4 regions of the Propionispora vibrioides genome follow, and region 4 is predicted to be linked to each of the others. Evidence: riboswitches for the same ligand, from Rfam matches in the RefSeq annotation. Region 4 holds a riboswitch; each other region holds the start of a gene.
What was found. Region 4 has a riboswitch for cyclic di-GMP ahead of BMW43_RS09835 (bifunctional diguanylate cyclase/phosphodiesterase). Riboswitches for the same ligand answer to the same signal wherever they lie in the genome.
Positions count from the first base shown of each region.

Region 1: another riboswitch for cyclic di-GMP. It lies ahead of BMW43_RS16395 (V4R domain-containing protein); the one in region 4 lies ahead of BMW43_RS09835 (bifunctional diguanylate cyclase/phosphodiesterase).
Region 2: another riboswitch for cyclic di-GMP. It lies ahead of BMW43_RS15195 (hypothetical protein); the one in region 4 lies ahead of BMW43_RS09835 (bifunctional diguanylate cyclase/phosphodiesterase).
Region 3: another riboswitch for cyclic di-GMP. It lies ahead of BMW43_RS01445 (hypothetical protein); the one in region 4 lies ahead of BMW43_RS09835 (bifunctional diguanylate cyclase/phosphodiesterase).

Region 1 is NZ_FODY01000024.1:62,324-66,669, reverse strand. Features, by position in the region: gene BMW43_RS16400 (PAS domain S-box protein) at 1-1,117, opposite strand, end outside; gene BMW43_RS16395 (V4R domain-containing protein) at 1,146-1,664, opposite strand; cyclic di-GMP riboswitch class I at 1,788-1,881, opposite strand; gene BMW43_RS16390 (DUF429 domain-containing protein) at 1,979-2,746, opposite strand; gene BMW43_RS16385 (DNRLRE domain-containing protein) at 2,805-3,392, opposite strand; gene BMW43_RS16380 (hypothetical protein) at 3,503-3,787, opposite strand; gene BMW43_RS16375 (HAD family hydrolase) at 3,922-4,346, opposite strand, start outside.
Region 2 is NZ_FODY01000021.1:36,344-40,689, reverse strand. Features, by position in the region: gene thiD (bifunctional hydroxymethylpyrimidine kinase/phosphomethylpyrimidine kinase) at 1-498, opposite strand, end outside; gene BMW43_RS15200 (hypothetical protein) at 603-1,271, opposite strand; gene BMW43_RS15195 (hypothetical protein) at 1,570-1,785, opposite strand; cyclic di-GMP riboswitch class I at 1,859-1,943, opposite strand; gene BMW43_RS15190 (hypothetical protein) at 2,530-3,198, opposite strand; gene BMW43_RS15185 (ferredoxin-like domain-containing protein) at 3,237-4,193, opposite strand; gene BMW43_RS15180 (histidinol phosphate phosphatase) at 4,315-4,346, opposite strand, start outside.
Region 3 is NZ_FODY01000001.1:269,957-274,302, forward strand. Features, by position in the region: gene BMW43_RS01430 (shikimate dehydrogenase) at 1-179, opposite strand, end outside; gene BMW43_RS01435 (YqeG family HAD IIIA-type phosphatase) at 219-749, opposite strand; gene BMW43_RS01440 (secretin GspD/PilQ domain-containing protein) at 778-2,064, opposite strand; gene BMW43_RS01445 (hypothetical protein) at 2,036-2,680, opposite strand; cyclic di-GMP riboswitch class II at 2,822-2,904, opposite strand; gene BMW43_RS01450 (type IV pilus modification PilV family protein) at 3,308-3,673, shown strand; gene BMW43_RS01455 (PilW family protein) at 3,676-4,122, shown strand; gene BMW43_RS01460 (hypothetical protein) at 4,136-4,346, shown strand, end outside.
Region 4 is NZ_FODY01000010.1:35,635-39,980, forward strand. Features, by position in the region: gene BMW43_RS09825 (HAD family hydrolase) at 1-357, shown strand, start outside; gene nrdD (anaerobic ribonucleoside-triphosphate reductase) at 604-903, shown strand; gene BMW43_RS21125 (hypothetical protein) at 927-1,100, shown strand; cyclic di-GMP riboswitch class I at 1,228-1,314, shown strand; gene BMW43_RS09835 (bifunctional diguanylate cyclase/phosphodiesterase) at 1,422-3,656, shown strand; gene BMW43_RS09840 (hypothetical protein) at 4,039-4,299, shown strand.

The DNA.
Region 1 (4,346 bases), on a different contig from region 4:
CTTTATGGTTGGGACATGAAGCAAAATCGCTAAGGACCACAATACCAATGTCTGTCTCCCAGGCAATCGTATTATTCTTCTTATTTAATATATCAATCAGGAAATCCACGAGCTGCTGCTTATGGTAATGATTATCGGCTGTATCAGACACTCCCGGTACAGTATCTACGTCAAAAAACAATAAAGAAAAATCTTTTGGGATATGAAGCTTGTTTTTTCCACTATACTCCTGCAACGCCAGATCATTTATATCATTCCGGACAGCCAGTTTATTAAAAAACTCACTTCTCTTTTTTCTTTCATACGCCTGATAAAGCAGACTCTCATTTCTTTTTCTTTCACTAATATTACGGGTAACACCAATATAGCCAATATGGGTCCCCGCCTGATCCCGGGCAATGCTTATGGAAGATTCAAGCCAGATCACTTTCCGGTCTTTTCGCAGTTGTTCCTCTTCCACAATGACCGGTACTTTACTGCTGTGCCATTGAATGTTGTCAGTCGTAGTCTTCTGAAAAGCACTCCACAAAAAGGTAAGTGTCGTTTGCTGCGAATTTTTCCCCTCTAGTTCAACTGCTGCAAACCCTAATAATTTCTCAACCGAGGGGCTTATATATCGGATAATGCCGTCGGTATCCAACAGCCAGATCACGTCCCCCGTATTTTCAGCGATAAATTTATATTTTCGTTCACTTTCCCGAATGATTTCCTGCTGTTTTTCAAGCTCAGCAATATAGCCTCGCTCATTTTCTGCCGCATCTTTTAAACCAAGTACCATGCTATTAAACGCAATGGAAAAGTCTCCCATAAAATCAACCCGTTGGCTATAATCACCGGAAGCAACCATCCCTGTTTGCCAAGTCAAATGGCGCAGATTGGACTGCAGGGCCTTTAACGCACCCGGCCAATATCCGCGTAAGTTTATTGTAGAAGACAAATCGCCTTTAGCAAGTGTATCAGTAAAAGATCTAAGCAAGAGAAGCTCGTTTTTCAGCTTGGCAAACTCCGGATGTTTTTCCGCGCAGGCAGAATCACCGTTTGTCACATCTTTTCCCTTTATCACCTGATATAACTCTCTCACTATTTCATTGATTTCTTCTTCCATTTCTTTACGCACGTGGATATCCCTCTCTAAAACCAAAGATTCACTTCACGGATATTTCAGCAGTGAACCGGCAAGTCCTATCGCCTGTACACCAGCAGTCAATCTCCTTAACACTATACTGCTTGCCGGTAAACCCTTCCAGAAGCCCGGCTATAAAACCTTCATCATACACGCATACTTCATAATCCAATTCCGGCAAGCCGGAACAATCCAAGTCCTCGGAAATACTCATTACATATTTTCCGTTTTCATGGTCGGCCGATTCAACCCGTAGAATTCCGATTTTTTTATCTGCCAGAGCTGTTTGTATTGCCTGAACAAAACTATTGAAATCTTTTACATCCCTAATAACGTTTTGATAGAATTGTTTTCCCGCCAGCAACCCTGACTCATAGAACAAAGTATCGACCATTTCCGTTCCGTAATGTTTTTCAAGCACATCGCGAAAACAAAACTGCATAAGCCTGTATACATCAGTGCTAACCATCGGCCCCAGGTTAGGCCTGCCGGCAGCAAGATCACCAAGTAATTCCCATTGAAATTCATATTTTCGCTCCATAACCAGACTCCTCTTTTTGTTTGACTCCATGCAAGCACACTCAGATTAGCTGCACTTGGAAGCTAAATTCAACACTTAACGCCTCAAATAATCTCCATTATTAAAAAAAAATCGCCAAAACCTAGTTGCGGCTTGGCAATCATTTATACCGTCATTTGGTATAGTTAGATCCATAGCTTTGCGTCCTTGTCTTTCGACAAGTTTGCCAAAAAATTCTTCGTTTTTTTACAAATTCTACATAAATTTTACATTTCTAGACTGGCTGTCACTTTTCCTTCTGTCCTTGACAAAAAAACATATTTTCCTGTTACAATCTAGCTCTCCTTCAGGCGCGGCTCACTGTATACAATCTCCATCGGAATTCCTCGACTATCTCCTACCGGCTGTTGAGGAATAGTAGAAAAACCATACTGCATACCAAGCCGGCCAATAACCGACAATACCATGGCATCCATAAAATCATCCAGCAATTGTTTGGGATAACGGTTTTGGATTTCAGCCATAGCCTGTTCGGCTTGTATAAAATACTCTGAAAGCAACTGTGTTCTCTCTTTAAGTCCCTCCGGGAGGGTTTTCTTGCTCACCAGCGGTTTATTACCGTTTAATATAGCAAAACCGTACTCCGGATGCGATTCCCGCAGACGGCCAATGTATTGCGGCTGTTCCAGCAAGAATTGATCCACCTCGCGAATTTTCGGCGTAAATCCCAGTGACTGCTCGGACAGACTTTTTTGCAGCACCTGCAGGTTGCAAGCCTTGGCGGTCTGCTTGTCCTGGGCGTAAACGGCCTGACGGCAGGGAGTATTAAACACACTGGACGCTTTTCCCGGCAGCCTGCTCCTTAATTTCTGATCCGGTCTAGCCACATTCTGCTGACTATTTTCCGGCAATCCAATCGGGATGTCGATAAGCAGGCAGCCGGCATCATTATGCTCTGTCATCAGCTTGGTAATGTCCGGATAATCTGCAAAACCATACCGGCCGGACAAGTCGTGCCAAAACACTGCCCAGCCCCGATATTTTCCCACTCGTTTGCAACTGTCAATGCCCACCCAGCCAGTACCGCCCGTTCTTGCTTCCATTTCTGTATTTCCTTCCATAAAAAAATATCATTGTTAATACAATGATATACATGACCGCTTATGATTGGCAAGGAATAACGGTGGCACAATAGCCGATATTAGGTATGGGAAAATAAGGCGATCCTTCTTTTTCTTTATACACAACTCTTATATAGGGTATCAATGTTTTATCTTTACAGTACGCTGAACCGAAAGAAGTACGTCCGGTCACTTGAAAGTTAAATTTTTCCTCAATAATCGCGATTCCCCTGTTCACCAGCGTATTGTTAAGCCATCTACCAAACAACTCGGTAATATCTGTTTCAACGACGATATCACTTGCAGACACATTAAAGGTTCGTCTTAGCGTTGGGCATACCTCAAAGGGACAACTATGCAAATAGGTTGTTAGCGAACAAAATTCCTGCAGCAGCGGATAAATGGCAAACCTCCTTGTTTCCTGCAACTTACCGGTCTTAAACAAGACCAACTTAGCAGTTAATAAAGAAATATTGCCAGGAATCATATCTATATTAAAAAAGAGGTAACTATAATACACATATCTTCCCTGGCCTCCGATAAAAATTTTGTTTCGTTTTATATTTTTCAAAGGAATTTTACTTGATAAAGTAAGACTTTTACTGGCTGGAATATTGACAACCGCCATACCAACAGCCCCTTTTTCAATACATTCGGCGAACATGCAGCAGTAATCCCATAATCGAAAAGCATGTGTCTATGTAGAGAGTTTGAGGACATCCCCAACTCTCCCCCAAGCTATGGAGTATTCAGAAAAGCTATCCCCACATGCAAGTTAGCAACATTATAGGTTTCACTATCAATTGACAAATCGAAAGTGACTGAGGCCTGGGCCGCCAGCGTGGCAACCTCTTGTGTCCAGACATACTCGGTGTCGGCCCCTACATAGATGGCAGTAACGATAAAATTGGCCAGTGCCGCACCACCGCTGGCGTTATTGTTGGTAATTGTTATTTCTACAAGTGACCCTTCATTGCTGCTGCTAATTGAATATGCGGCAGGCGAATTAATCAGAGACGGCATACTATTTCCTCCTTTTTTCTAACTATATTACATAATATGAATCACTTGCCAAGAAGGAAACATAACTGTCCGCCTATTTACAAGAAAAAGAATAGACTCACTGCACTTATCCTGCCATTCGTTTGTCTTTGCGTCTATTCTAAATATTCTTTAATGCCCCAGGCGACGCCAGCCTCGTTATTGGTTTTAGTCACATAGGTCGCATGAGTTTTTACCTTGTCCGAGGCGTTTCCCATCGCCACCGAATAGCCAACTGTCTCAAACATGCTGATATCATTATTGTAGTCGCCAAAGGCGGCTATCCTATGCAGCGGTATATTATACCTCTCAGCGAAAATAGCAATGGCTTTCCCCTTGCTGGTTTCGGCATGACTGACATCCATGCCGCCATTTTCCGAAGAAACAACGGTAATTGCCGCCGCGTGAAAAGCTTCCAGGAAAACTGACTGCTCCCTGCCGGCCATTTGCCAGATAAACATCTTCAGAACATCCTGCTGCGCCAGTTCTTGGGCTGACTGCATTACTTTGACCGGAACCCTATAGGCTTTAGGCATTTGCT
Region 2 (4,346 bases), on a different contig from region 4:
CCCCAGCCGGTGTATCCGCCGGGCGGCTTCCTCCATATCCGTCAGATTATGAATAGTCATCCCGGCAATCACTTCCGCCTCGGGAATGTTGGGTGTAACCAGTGCCGCCAGGGGCAGCAGTTCCTGCACCAGGGCTGCTTCGGCTTCCGGCTGCAGCAAATGATAGCCGCTTTTGGATACCATGACCGGGTCGACCACCACGTTGACCGCCTGGTACTGACGCAGCTTGGCGGCAATGGTATGGATGGTGACAGGCCGGGAAACCATGCCTATTTTAACGGCATCCACCTCAATATCTTCGAAAATCGCTTCAATCTGCTTGGCGATGATTTCCGGCTCAATGTCCTGCACCGCCAGTACGCCCTGCGTATTTTGCGCTGTTACGGCAGTGATGACACTCATGCCGAACACGCCCTGCGCGGAAAAGGCTTTTAAGTCGGCCTGGATGCCGGCGCCGCCGCTGCTATCCGAGCCGGCAATGGTTAATACTTTTTTCATACCAGGTTGTCCTCCCGTCTTAGGGTGTGTTTGTAAACGATCCGAAACGACCCCTGACAGCGCTTTTTGTGCCATAAATCATTCCGTTCATTTAAAAGCACATCCTATAACCAAACATTTTTAATCATTGTTTTTATCTGCTCCGGCAACGCAAGGTTAGTGCTGATATCGGAAAAGCCGTCCTGCGGCGTAAGCGAATACACGGTAAGATAATCCACCGGCCGGTAACCGAACAGTTCCAAATTGCCAAGCCGGGAATTGTATAGCGCCTGACGAAAATCAATGGTGACAGTATTCCCATGAATATTGACATCTAACCCGTAAGAGGGATCCAGGTGTCCCACAACCTTGCTCACCATCGCCAGACTGACCCGGGAAAAAATCCATGACACGAAAGGCTTGTCCGGCAGCTTTTTATCGGTTACCTTCAGTGTTAGCAACGACTGATCCTGATTATGTACTAATTGCTCCACCGTGCAGACCAGCACGACCCGCCCTTCCTTGGCCGTCTTCGCTTCAATTCTAAGCTGGTGGTTTTTTAGCGAGGTAACCTTCATTTCCGTAACCGGTCCGCCGGGCTCCAGCATTGAGGCCAGCGCCTGATTGATCACATCATCCGGTACGTGGACCTGTCCGCTGACCAGGTCGGAAAAAGTTTGTGCATCCCATACTTCCTTTATTGTAGCAACTGTCTGCGTCATGTCCGGCACCGCGCTGGCCGCCGACGGCAGCGAGAAACCGCTGCTGAACGCATCCTGTATTATCGCAGGCATATCCAAGCTATCCATCTCCTTTGATTTTCCCGGGGAACCGCTGATTCAGCCCCCACCACAGCCGGACCGGAAAAGTCCGGCACAAACAGACAGGCTAAGTATCCGTTTGCTTCAGGTATGTTTTCAAACTAACAGCATGGCCCATGTTAATGGACCACTAGTAATAGTTCCCTGTTTGCTGCCGTTTTCCTGCTACACTAAGACTCAGCCTGCCCACTGGCAAAGCTGCCCTGGCCACTGATTTCTGCAGCAGTTCATGAGAATCGCCTGAACCGTCCCCTTGTCCAAATCCGGGCGATCATGCCCGCAGGATAGAGCCCATACCATCCCGCAGGACTCTTGCCCAATGGCTTACCAGCCCGGTCTCCTCTTCCTCCGGCCAGTTTCCCTGTCCCGCCACAACTAAGCCGCAGCGCTTGCAACGGGTGAACGATCTCTTCTCCTGGGCCCCCGCCGGCGTTATGTCAACCTCTTCATACTGCTTGCTGCCACAAGAACATTTTCCTACAGCCAATGTTTCCATCTCCTTATCATATGGGGAACAAGCTTCCCTCGCGGCTGGTAAAAAAACAAAAAAAGCCGGTGCGTTATGCAACCTGGCTATCATAGATTTACATCCTTAGACCCATGGCTTTGCGTCCCTTCCTTTAAAAAGGTTTGCTAAAGAATGCTTATAAGGTTATCTATATGATCACTTCATAACTGCTTACTTCGGACACCGCCTGAACAATCACCAGAAAAAGTAAGCAATCCGACTCCTACTGCCGGTGATTCGACAAAAAGATTTCTCTTTTGCCAATTATCTACGCTTTCTATGTTTTATTATACTCGTTTTATCCGTATCTTGGAAGGAATCATCGGAATTATTTTGTGCACGCCCAACAGACTGCATAATAATCATAAAAAAACAGCCTGGTGGCTGTTTTCCTGTTTCAGCGATTCTTTTTTAGTCCCTTGTAACCCTGATTCTGCACTATTCTTGCGGTAGATTTTCCACAATACTGCGTTGTCGTCAGTCAGCATACTCCCCTAGTGTAGTGGCCCATTCACATTTCGCTAAATTACTTGTCTACATTTCCATCTGTGTCGTTGTCGTCAATCGGCGTAGGAACCGCGCTATGCCTCACTCCTCCGCCTTGCAGATGAAAATGTATCCTGCGTCCTTTAGTTGAAATATGAACGTGTCACTCCCCTAGTCTTGGAAAAATTCCGTGCCAGCCAATTTAGTCTCAGGGGTTACAAGACACCAGGTCGCCCATCAAACCCGTTTAATCTCGTAGCGGTTAACGGCGCCGCCCTGAGCGGTATCGGCAGTCTGGCTGTATTCCATGGCTGGGTTCATGGCCCGGACAAAGTTTTGGGTCCATTCCTGATATAACTTTTTCATGGGTTTTGCGCTGATGCCGACCCGTTTCCAGTTAGGCTCCTGCAGACAGGTGCCGCTCTCCCAGATAACCTGATCAGCGCTGCTCGCAACCATGACATCGGCCTGATCGCAGGGCATGCCGTTCAGCAGGTAATCATTCAGCGCCTGATAGATGCCGTCGGCCCGGTCGGTTTCATATTTATTTTGTTCGGCGGCATGACGGCCGCAGCTCTCGCCATGTTCGGCAAAAGCCCGGAGAATCACCGTCTCGGCGTCACCGCCGCAAACCTCAAGCAACTCCTTGATTAAGGCGGCTTCTCTCGATTCGGCCAGATTGATCTGCCGCTGTAGCCAGCCATGAATATTGCCGTGCTCAATCAAATCACCCAGATCGGCATCAGGCAGCGGCTGCCCGTAAGTCTGCCACACCTGGTCCCGCAGTTCTTCTGCCGTATCACCGCAGCTTTCCTGGGCTTTGGCAAAGACCAGTTCCTCCCGGTTGATAACCAAGCGGATCTTATTGTATAGCCAATAGTGAATATGTCCTAAAAATGCACTCATCTGTATTCCTCCTGCTGTAATAAATGTAGTAAAAAAGACTATATGACCTTGTTCAGTGCCGCCAGAATTTCATCCACCTTGATCCCATGGATTTCCGCCGCCTTCTGGACCGCTTCCCCCGTCGAGGACGGACAGCCCAGGCAGCCCATGCCAAATGAGCGGAAGACAGGCACCGTTTGCGGATACACCCGGATAATATCGCTGATCACGCTGTCGGCGGTGATCTTGTCACCCAGTACCAGCGTCCCTTCGGTCAGGCCGCCCGCCACAGGAATGATTTTTTCTCCGGCAGCCGACTGGCTGACCAGCGGTTCGGTGGTTTCGCTGACGCCCTTGTAGAATTCGGCCAGCACATCGGCCTTGAATTTTTTTAAGCCAATCCGGTCAATAAATTGTCCAACCCGTTCAATATCGGCATTCTTTTGATAATACCGCACAATAATGTCCACTATGTGCAGCGCTTCCTCCGCCGTCAGGTCCTCAATCAGCAAATCGGCCAGACGGGGATGCGAGCCGGCGCTACCGCCCACATATACATTCCAGCCCGCATCGGTCGCCAGCAGTCCGACATCCTTTACATACACTTCGGCACAGGAGTTGGGACAGCCGGCCACTCCCATTTTCATGCGGGAGGGCATTTCCTTCTTGTGATACCGTTTATCCAGTTCGAGCCCCAGCTTGATGCTGTCCTGCTTGCCTCGCTTGCAAAAGGCGATGCCCGGACATATTTTCACACTGCGCACGCAATTGGCAAAGCCGATCGCCGGCTGCATTTCCAGATCGGCCCAAACCTGCTCCACGTCCTCGGCCTTTAAGCCGGTGAGCATAATGCGCTGCGCCGAGGTCAGTTTTAAGGTAGCACCATATTTTTCCGCCACATCGGCATATTTGCGTAAGGCGTCGGCTTTCACAAAGCCGCCCGGAATATGCGGCGTGACAGCGTAGGTTTTCTTTCCGTTCCATATCTTCTGTAGGTTGGCACCTGTTGGTAGCATAGTATCATCCTCCTGTATCTGCTCTTATCATACCAGGTTCTCTATCTAAAAAATGTGATCTGCATCAATCAGCCATGTGATATGTATCATACCCGATAAATGAATCCGGTAAACGGAGCCTTTAATCGCGAGCCTGGTATTCCGGCTTTCCCG
Region 3 (4,346 bases), on a different contig from region 4:
AAATCCAGCGCCTTCAATCCCTCAACCGCAGCTTCCAAATGCTCAGGTTCAACGGGTAGTGGAACATACACATAATCCAACCCGGCCGCTTTAAAAGCGGCATTTTGTATTGCCGGTGACTGAGAATGTCCTACCGGCCAGCCGATGATTCCAATCTTTTTTGTTTTCCCTGTTATCATAACGAGTTCCTCAATCCTTGCACATAGTCATCTGTTTTGTTATTTATTTAACTTTATCAACAATCCTCTTTGTTCCAATTTTACCAATAACCTGCGTTCTAACATTCGTACCAGCTTAGTAATAGGCAATTCATGGCTACTCAAAGGAACAACCAGGATCGTATAGCAACCTAGCCGATTCCCACCATAAATATCTGTAAAGATCTGGTCACCAATAACGGCTACTTCTTGCGGTACTAAACCCATGTTACGGATAGCTTTGGCAAAACCGTAGTTAGCCGGTTTACGTGCCCAGGATATATAATCAATATTAAGGCTTCGGGCAATTCCAGCTACCCGCTTTTCATAGCTGTTGGAAACCAGGCATAGTTGTAACCCCTTCTCTTTTGCGCATTGCAGCCAGTTGCTGATTTCACCGGGAATTTGACAACCTCCCCAGGGAAGAAGCGTATTGTCCAAATCAAAAAGTAAACCTTTAATGTTCTTTTGCGAAATACCCGCCCAAGGAATCTCCTGGAGGGATTTTACATAGAGATCAGGACAAAAAAGTTTATAAAAAAGAATCGTCAAATACCCCCTACTAAAAGCAATTTAGCCTTTATTGAAGAACATGAGCCGTTAAGAATATGACAATTTCCGATTCGCTGCCCGTATTGCTTACACTTTTAAACAGTGAACCCAATATGGGTAAATCACCTAAGAAAGGAACTTTCGTAATAGTCTTTGACTCCTGACTGCCAATCAAACCGCCAATCACCATAGTTTCTCCGTCCTTCATTCGCACATTGGTTTCGGCTTCCCTTGTCGTAATTTGATATTGCTTGATATCAGAAACCAGCTGCGGCGTACTAACTTCAGTCCGCACATTGGCGGTTATTTGCCCGTCAGCCCCTACTACCGGAGTATAAGTTAACTTTATCCCTGTATCAATATAGGTTGTAGAAGTAGAAGTTGTCCCATTGGCCACAGTATTAGTCTGCACCGGAATCCGGTCTCCTATTAATATACGGGCCTGTTTACCGTTCACAGTAATAACCTTAGGCTGAGACAGAATCTTTGCATTCCCTTTGCTTACAAGAGCATTGATTTTAGCTGAATAATAAAATTCATAAGGCAACCCGTTTATAGGTGATGAACCGAACTGAATAATTCCCGGATAACCACCACCTACACTAGAACTTGCATGACGAGTAATTGTCCCCTGATCAGTCATAACATATTTACCTGTATCAGAATCATAGCTATAGGTAGGAGGATCGTATTCCACACTCTTCGGCGTCTCATCCCAAGTCCAGCTAATCCCTAAATCCTTAGTTGCTGATTTACTAATAGCAACTACCTTGGCTTCCAGCTCTACCTGCTGCAACCGTTTATCCAGTTCACCAACGATTTGCTTTATTCGGGAAATCCCAAGCGAGGAACCGGTAACCAGCAGGGAATTGGAAGGAATATCGGTCTCTACCTTTACTTTTAACCCTTCTGCCGCTGACGTAATAGTATCTTTCATATCCGGTGCCGTAACATATTGCAATTTAATTACCGCAGAATCGGCCACATCAGCCCGTTCAAAAATGATGGTGTTATCCACTTTATGATATGTAAGTCCTTTGGCCTGGGCAATTAAATCAATCGCCGTGTCCAGCGAAACATTTTCCATTCGGACCGTAATGGTCGGCGAATCTTTGGCTGCCGATTCGTCAATAATCATATTAACACCGCTTAACAGCGATAACGTATGTAAGACAATCCGGATATCCTCCTGAATAAAATTTAAGCTGATCGAACCCGGATTAGCAAAGCATAATGGAGAAACGACAAAGATATGAATTACAATTATCGTAATTACAGCGATTACCTTATTGCGCCATGTTATGTATTGGGTCATTGCCACTACCTGTCCTTTCTTTTGCTATGCCTTTTTCCGATTTTATATTGTCAGTGATAGGTAGAATGATCTCTCCGGCCGGGCCGGTTAGCGACACTATATCTGACGCGATTCCTTTAACTCGATAAAGGCCGATCCATTCTCCTAGACGATAGGCTCTGGACTGTTTGCCGTCATTGATAACAGCCAATTGTTGCCCGTCATCACTGCTTACAATACCTGTAACACTGATTTTAGGAACTTCAGTTGCCGCTTTTGCTGCCCCATGTCCATCATCGAAAGAAGACATCTGCCCTGATCCCGGCGATAGCTGCTGCTCTGGTGGTTCTTTACCATCCGTGCTTTTGGCCTGGTTATTTAAATATTCCGGTGGAACAGCGAAGGGATTGCGAACTGCCTCCTGTTTTTTTTCAACGGCAGGAATGGTTACATTAACGTTTTTGACTACAACCGCCTTTTTCACTTGAACGCTTTTGTCGGCAAGAACTGGTTGAGGAACCGATTCGCCAGTATGATCCGGCGCGACATATATATAGACAGCTAGTGCCGTCACACCTATGGCTATAATTGCGATAAGCTTCGACGACAAAGATGACATATCTTGTTTAATCTTCAAAAAGATCGCACCGTCCTTTTAGTATAAAGTATAAAAATACATCTAATTTTCTATATCTAGTGCCTTTTAAGAGAAATTGATTTTCCATTCTAGAATAATCTAATAAATTTCTCTACAAAAAACAGAAACCCATCTGAAAATATTCAGATGGGGGGTTACGCTACTCACTCCTATTGGTTCAAGCGTCCAGATACAAACCAATATTCATCGCTTCCATACAAAATGTACGCATATATTGTAAAAAACTTTCATTTATAATCATTATTTATTTTACCTTTTTTGTCAACCACTAATTTTGCTGTAATTTGTCAATTGTAATATTTTTGTGGCTAAGAACCATTATTTTTAATCAATTTGTATTAATTATAACAATTCTATCATATGGCTACTACTTAGCCATTGACCACAAACAGGGAAGTTATTTCGTAAATTTTTGATAGCTGCTAAAGATAATTCATTAAAATTAAGAAACAAAGTTAGGCAACTAAAAAATTAATCGTTAAATGTTTAGAAAAACAATGCTCAATATTTGTATTATCTGGTATAATAATCCGGAAGACTATTATATTATTATACATATTAATATAATATTTAAGCTATTCTCCATTTTACATTGAGGGAAAAAATATGAAAAATCAAAGGGGCTCCTTGTTAATTGATATTTTAATTGGGTGTTTAATACTATCAGTGGCATTGCTCTCTATAGGCTTCGCCTTTCAACATTCTGTACGTGCATCATCATACGTTGAAAACTATAACGGTGCTTTACGTATAGCACAACAAGCAGCCGAGGCATTACGAGTGAATGATGGTACAAACAGCTTTACCATCAATATACCCGATAAAATAACAACTGGAAATATGACTTATACTGTTAGTGTCTCGACACCGGCACCAGTTGCAGGAAACGCTAATTTATTATCTGTTAATATAACCGTATCTTGGGGAGCGAATAACATGACTATAACAAACTACTATTATTTAAAACCATGAAAATGGGAAAAAACGAAAAAGGGTTAACCATAGTCGAATTACTTGTCGGAATAGCAATTCTATCAATTATCGGTGCAGGGATATTTGGAATCATGTTTACCTCAAATCAAATATATAACACTTCTTCTAGTAGACTTGATGCGGCCACATATAACCGAGAGGTTTCCGCAGCAATTACCAACGAACTTCGGTATGCTAGTAAAGTTAAAGCATTAGGATCAACCTTGCAATACACTGTCGCATCTAATAGCCGTGAAATAAAATTGGATACAATACAACACGCTTTAATTGCTAATGAATTTATCATTGCTCCCGGGCAAGTTGAAAGCTTAAACTTTACCGCTAAAAATAGTAATGGCAAAGCAACTATTACTGCAATATTTAATTTATACGGAAAAAGTAATAACACGGTTACCATTACGACCATTAATTCTGCTACAATAGAATAAGTGTGGTGATATTATGAATCAAAAAGGATATGCTACTATATTGTCAATACTTACTACTGTTTTTCTACTCGGGATGATGGCTGTTTTATTTCCAAAATTAAATAATGCTATATTCGCCAGCAGCACAGAGCATAATTCACTATCTGCTCAGTACGCAGCTGAGTCAGGCGCCAAGAAAGCGATTTCTACTTTTTACCAATCATCTCAAGACTGGAAGTGGTTAA
Region 4 (4,346 bases):
TTTGTCTGGGATGTCGATGCTGCCTTGGCGGAGCGGATTACGACCATTCACAATAAGCAGGGAGATTTGTATATTGTGCAATCGATGAAAGGTTCCCTGGACGTTATGGCCAGTGGTGTCTCCAAGGGAGAAGCGCTGCGGTTTTTGGCGCAGCAGGGACGGCTACAATTGGCACAGACTGCCGTTTTTGGTGATAACTACAATGATGTCAGTATGTTCGAGTTGGCCGGCTTGCCTATTGCGATGGCCAACGGGGAGGCTGCCGCCAAACAGGCAGCTAAATTTGTCGCCCGCTCCAATGATGAGAACGGTGTGGCTCATGCCATCCGGCGCTATATTTTGGAACAGCCCGTTTGATAATGGAAAAAAGATAGTATAGACGGCCGGCTTTGCCGGCTGTGTTTTTTTCGGTTACGTTAACATAGCAAATCGGAACTTTCTTGGAATATAACCGGCATGACAGCCAGGGAAAACGGGAAACTGATTTTTTCGCGATATATTGTAACTGATAAAAAAATAAATACTATATCTTGTGTTTTTTGCAGGAAAATGGCTGTTTAAGGCGAAACAATCAATAAAAGTAATCTTATGGAGAGGATTGTCATGCTAATCAGGAATGTATTGGTGGAAAACCCTGAGGCTTTGCCGGAAAAAGAAGTACAGGCCTATGTGGCTGAGGAAATGGCTATTTGGCAAAAGACGGGCAAGACTTTGGGCCGTGTTATTCTTTGCCTGGAAGGGAATGATGTGGTCATTCAGTCTTTTGAGCAATCGCCGATCAAAAGAACGCGCCGGATTACCGGTTATCTCAGCACAGTGGATAAGTTTAATGATGCGAAACAGCGGGAATTGGCCGATCGTTTGCCCCATAACCAGGAACGGGAAACAGTGCTGTTGGTGTAGGAAAATACAAGGAGGGATAATCCATGTCTCAGTTGAAAGCCATCTGCCCCCATTGTGACAGTGAACTGGTCAAACAGGCTGTGACGGTGGACTTGGTTGTGTTTAAATGCGTACAGTGCAATCGCGAGTTTGGTCCGTTGCCGGCAGCCTGCACGCAGGACGAGCTGGACCAGCTCTTGCGTGAGTCCGACCGGTGAAAAAACGCCTGGCAAGGCGTTTTTTTTTATGACTGAAAACAGGCTTGCTAAAATTGGAGAATAACTAACAAAGCAGATAGTTATTGACGAGTTTGGTAAAAATATGTAATATGTTATAGGGATCTAAAAAAATATTGGGTAAACTTATCGAAAGGTAAGGACACAAAGCCATGGGTCTAAGGATGTATGCATCTATGATTGCCAGGTTGCCTGTTTTCTATCAAAACGGTTTAGTAGGCCAGGCGACCCCTGGCCTTTTATGTTTTTGTGAGGATTAGGTCGTGCATAATTCTAAGGTGGTGGCAATACGGAGGAGCGAAAGTGAACAAAGGCAAGCTGTTTTTTTTCTTACAACAAATGGGGCAGGCCAGAGGAAGATGGGTTTTCTTGTTTATGGCTGCTTATATCGTTTTGTTTTTTGCTTGGAGCGTTGGCTGGGCTGAAGCAGGAAGCCTGCGCCTGGCAGGTTGCGGTGCTTTGGTTTTCGCCAGTGTGGCGGTTACAAGCGGGCTTTTATTTCAAACCTACCGGAAGGTCAGGGAAGATTCGCTGTTTTGGCTGTTGTTGTTCCTGGGAATTAGCAGTTCAGCCGGTGGTATTCTTCTGGGAGGGTATTACCGGATTGCGTTACAGATCGATTTTCCTCTTCAAAGCTGGGATAATTTATTTTATGTGACAAGTTCACTTTTGACGTTGGCAGCTTATGTCTCCCTGCTTTGGCAGCGCCGGGGAGCCTGCTTTTGCTTTAAGGCGCTGTTTGATATTACGTTGCTCCTGGTTGTTGTTTTTGCGGTAAGCTGGGACTATATCCGGATGTATTTTGCTTTTCCCAATGAACAGGCCTTGACTAATATGCTTTTTCTGGCATATCCTGTTATGGATTTAGGCTTGCTGTTCGGGATCGCCAGATTTTATCTTCAGTTTAAACGGTTCAACCGGCCTATGCTGCATTGTTTTTTGGGGAGTATTATTTTTTTCTTTATTGCCGATACGGCTTTTTTATACGGCTCTTTGATGGAGGTTAATTCTGCCGGCACCTGGTATCACATGCTCTGGGGTATGGCCAATCTGCTGATTGCCTTGGCAGTGTCGTTCCGGCAGGGCGAGTATGCGATTGGGCAGGAAGGCAACTTAGAATATAATCCCGACACCATGTGGCTTTGCCTTTCCTATGGCGTTGTGGCCGGACTGTTCCTGCTGCTGCTGGTAAAGCTGGAGGAGTTTGTCAGCGTGGCTGTCGGGTTGTTCATTTGCCTGCTGCTGATCAGCGTCCGCCAGGTGTTTTCCTTTTTGGAAAATAAGCGGCTGCTCCAGTCGTTGCAGCAGAAGAACGCCGAATTGCTGACCATGGCTTATACCGATCATCTGACCGCCATGCCTAACCGGTTCCGGTTTCTGGAAGATATTAAAGTAAAGCAAAAACCTTGTGTGGCGATTATCAATATTGAAAATTTCCGGGCTATTAATGAATTTTACGGCTGTCAGGCAGGTGATAAGGTGCTGCGCGATGTAGCCGCCTGCATCCTGCAGGAAGCGGGCCGTTGCGGTTATGAGGTATACCGGCTGTCCGGTGACGAATATGCCCTGTTGGCTGACAGTGTGGAGCCAAACCTGTTTAAAAGAAATATTCTGGACATGTATGACTGTATTGAACAAACCAAGTTTTCAATCCATGGACAACTGCATCCTGTTTTTGTGAGCATTGGCCTGTCCTTCACTGCCGAAAGTCCGCTGGAAAAGGCGCAAATGGCCCTTCGGTATGCCCGCCAGCGTCACCTTAAGGTCCAGGTATATGGTGACGACCTGCCGGTAAAAGACAGTTATCACCATAATTTATACTGGGTGCAGGAAGTGCAGGAAGCCATTGAAGAGGACCGCATTTTGCTTTATTATCAGCCGATTTTGGACCTTTGCACCGGCCGGGTTACCAAGTATGAGGCCTTAGTGCGCATGCTGTCCCGGCAGGGAGAGATTATTTCTCCCGGCTGTTTTCTGCCGGTGATTAAAAAAACTAAAATATATCCCCGGCTAACAGAAGTTATTTTGGAAAAATGCTTTGCCTATTTTCAGGACAAGGATGTTGAGTTTTCGATTAATTTGAGCGCAGCCGATATTGCAGACTGCAAGGTAACGCAGCGGATACTTCGGTTGTTGGCCGGTTCGGGATTGGCTGGCCGGGTCACTTTTGAATTTGTCGAATCGGAGGAATTTGAAAACCCCGAGGAACTGCTGCGGTTCATCACTGCAGTCAAACGATATCATGCCAAGATTGCTATTGATGATTTTGGCAGCGGCTATTCCAATTTTGCCCATATTTTTACGATGGGCGCCGATTATATCAAAGTTGACGGGTCACTGGTAAAGGAGATTGCGGACAATCCGTCGGTACTGGCGGTGGTGGAAAGCATCGTCTATCTTGCCCGCAAACTGAATATCAAAGTCATTGCGGAATTTGTCTGCTGTGAAACCATCTACCATACGGTTAAAGATATGGGATTGGATGAAGTACAAGGCTATTTTATCGGTGAACCGAAACCGCATTTGCTGCAGACCTAGTGTCTTGACCAGGTTAAATCTTAGTCTATACAGCCTATCTTTTTCCGTACTGCTGCGTTGTCGTCGGCTTACATATGGCCGATATGCGCGCCTCCTCCGCCTTGCATTGCAGAAAAATCTATACTGTATAATTCTAATTCATAACTTTGCCAAGACACTAGGTACCCACTGCCTTATTCGCATTGTGCCTCTAGCCGTTTTTTTATGTCTGGCTGTTTCGGTAAAATCCTGAAATAGCCCAAACTGTTTCTGCGGCTTTAATTTCCTGTCAGACGAGAAATTTTCTCGTTATGCCGGCCGGCTCATTAAATCGGTGGCTTCCGAGAGGAACAGGGCTTCATCGTAGCGAAACATATCTAAAAATAAGCTGCGGGAGTATAGTATGCGGGAAACGGTAAAGAAATTGTTGATTACCACCGAATTGCCTTTTGATCAACTGGAGATTCTTATGCGCATTCATCTTGCCAACCGGACAAGCTTTTCCGTTACTTGGGTAAAGCGGGTTCAGGCAACTAATTTCAGCTATTACTGCTATGTGGTGATGGAAGACGCCCGCCGGGAAGCGGACATTTGCGCGGCTCTGGAGCTTGTCTGTGTGGAGGTGCTGCGGGCAACGAAATGTGTCTGGCAGCCCATCACGTAAAAACATCCCGTTTGAATCGGACAAGACGGTATTGCTTTGGTGTGCCT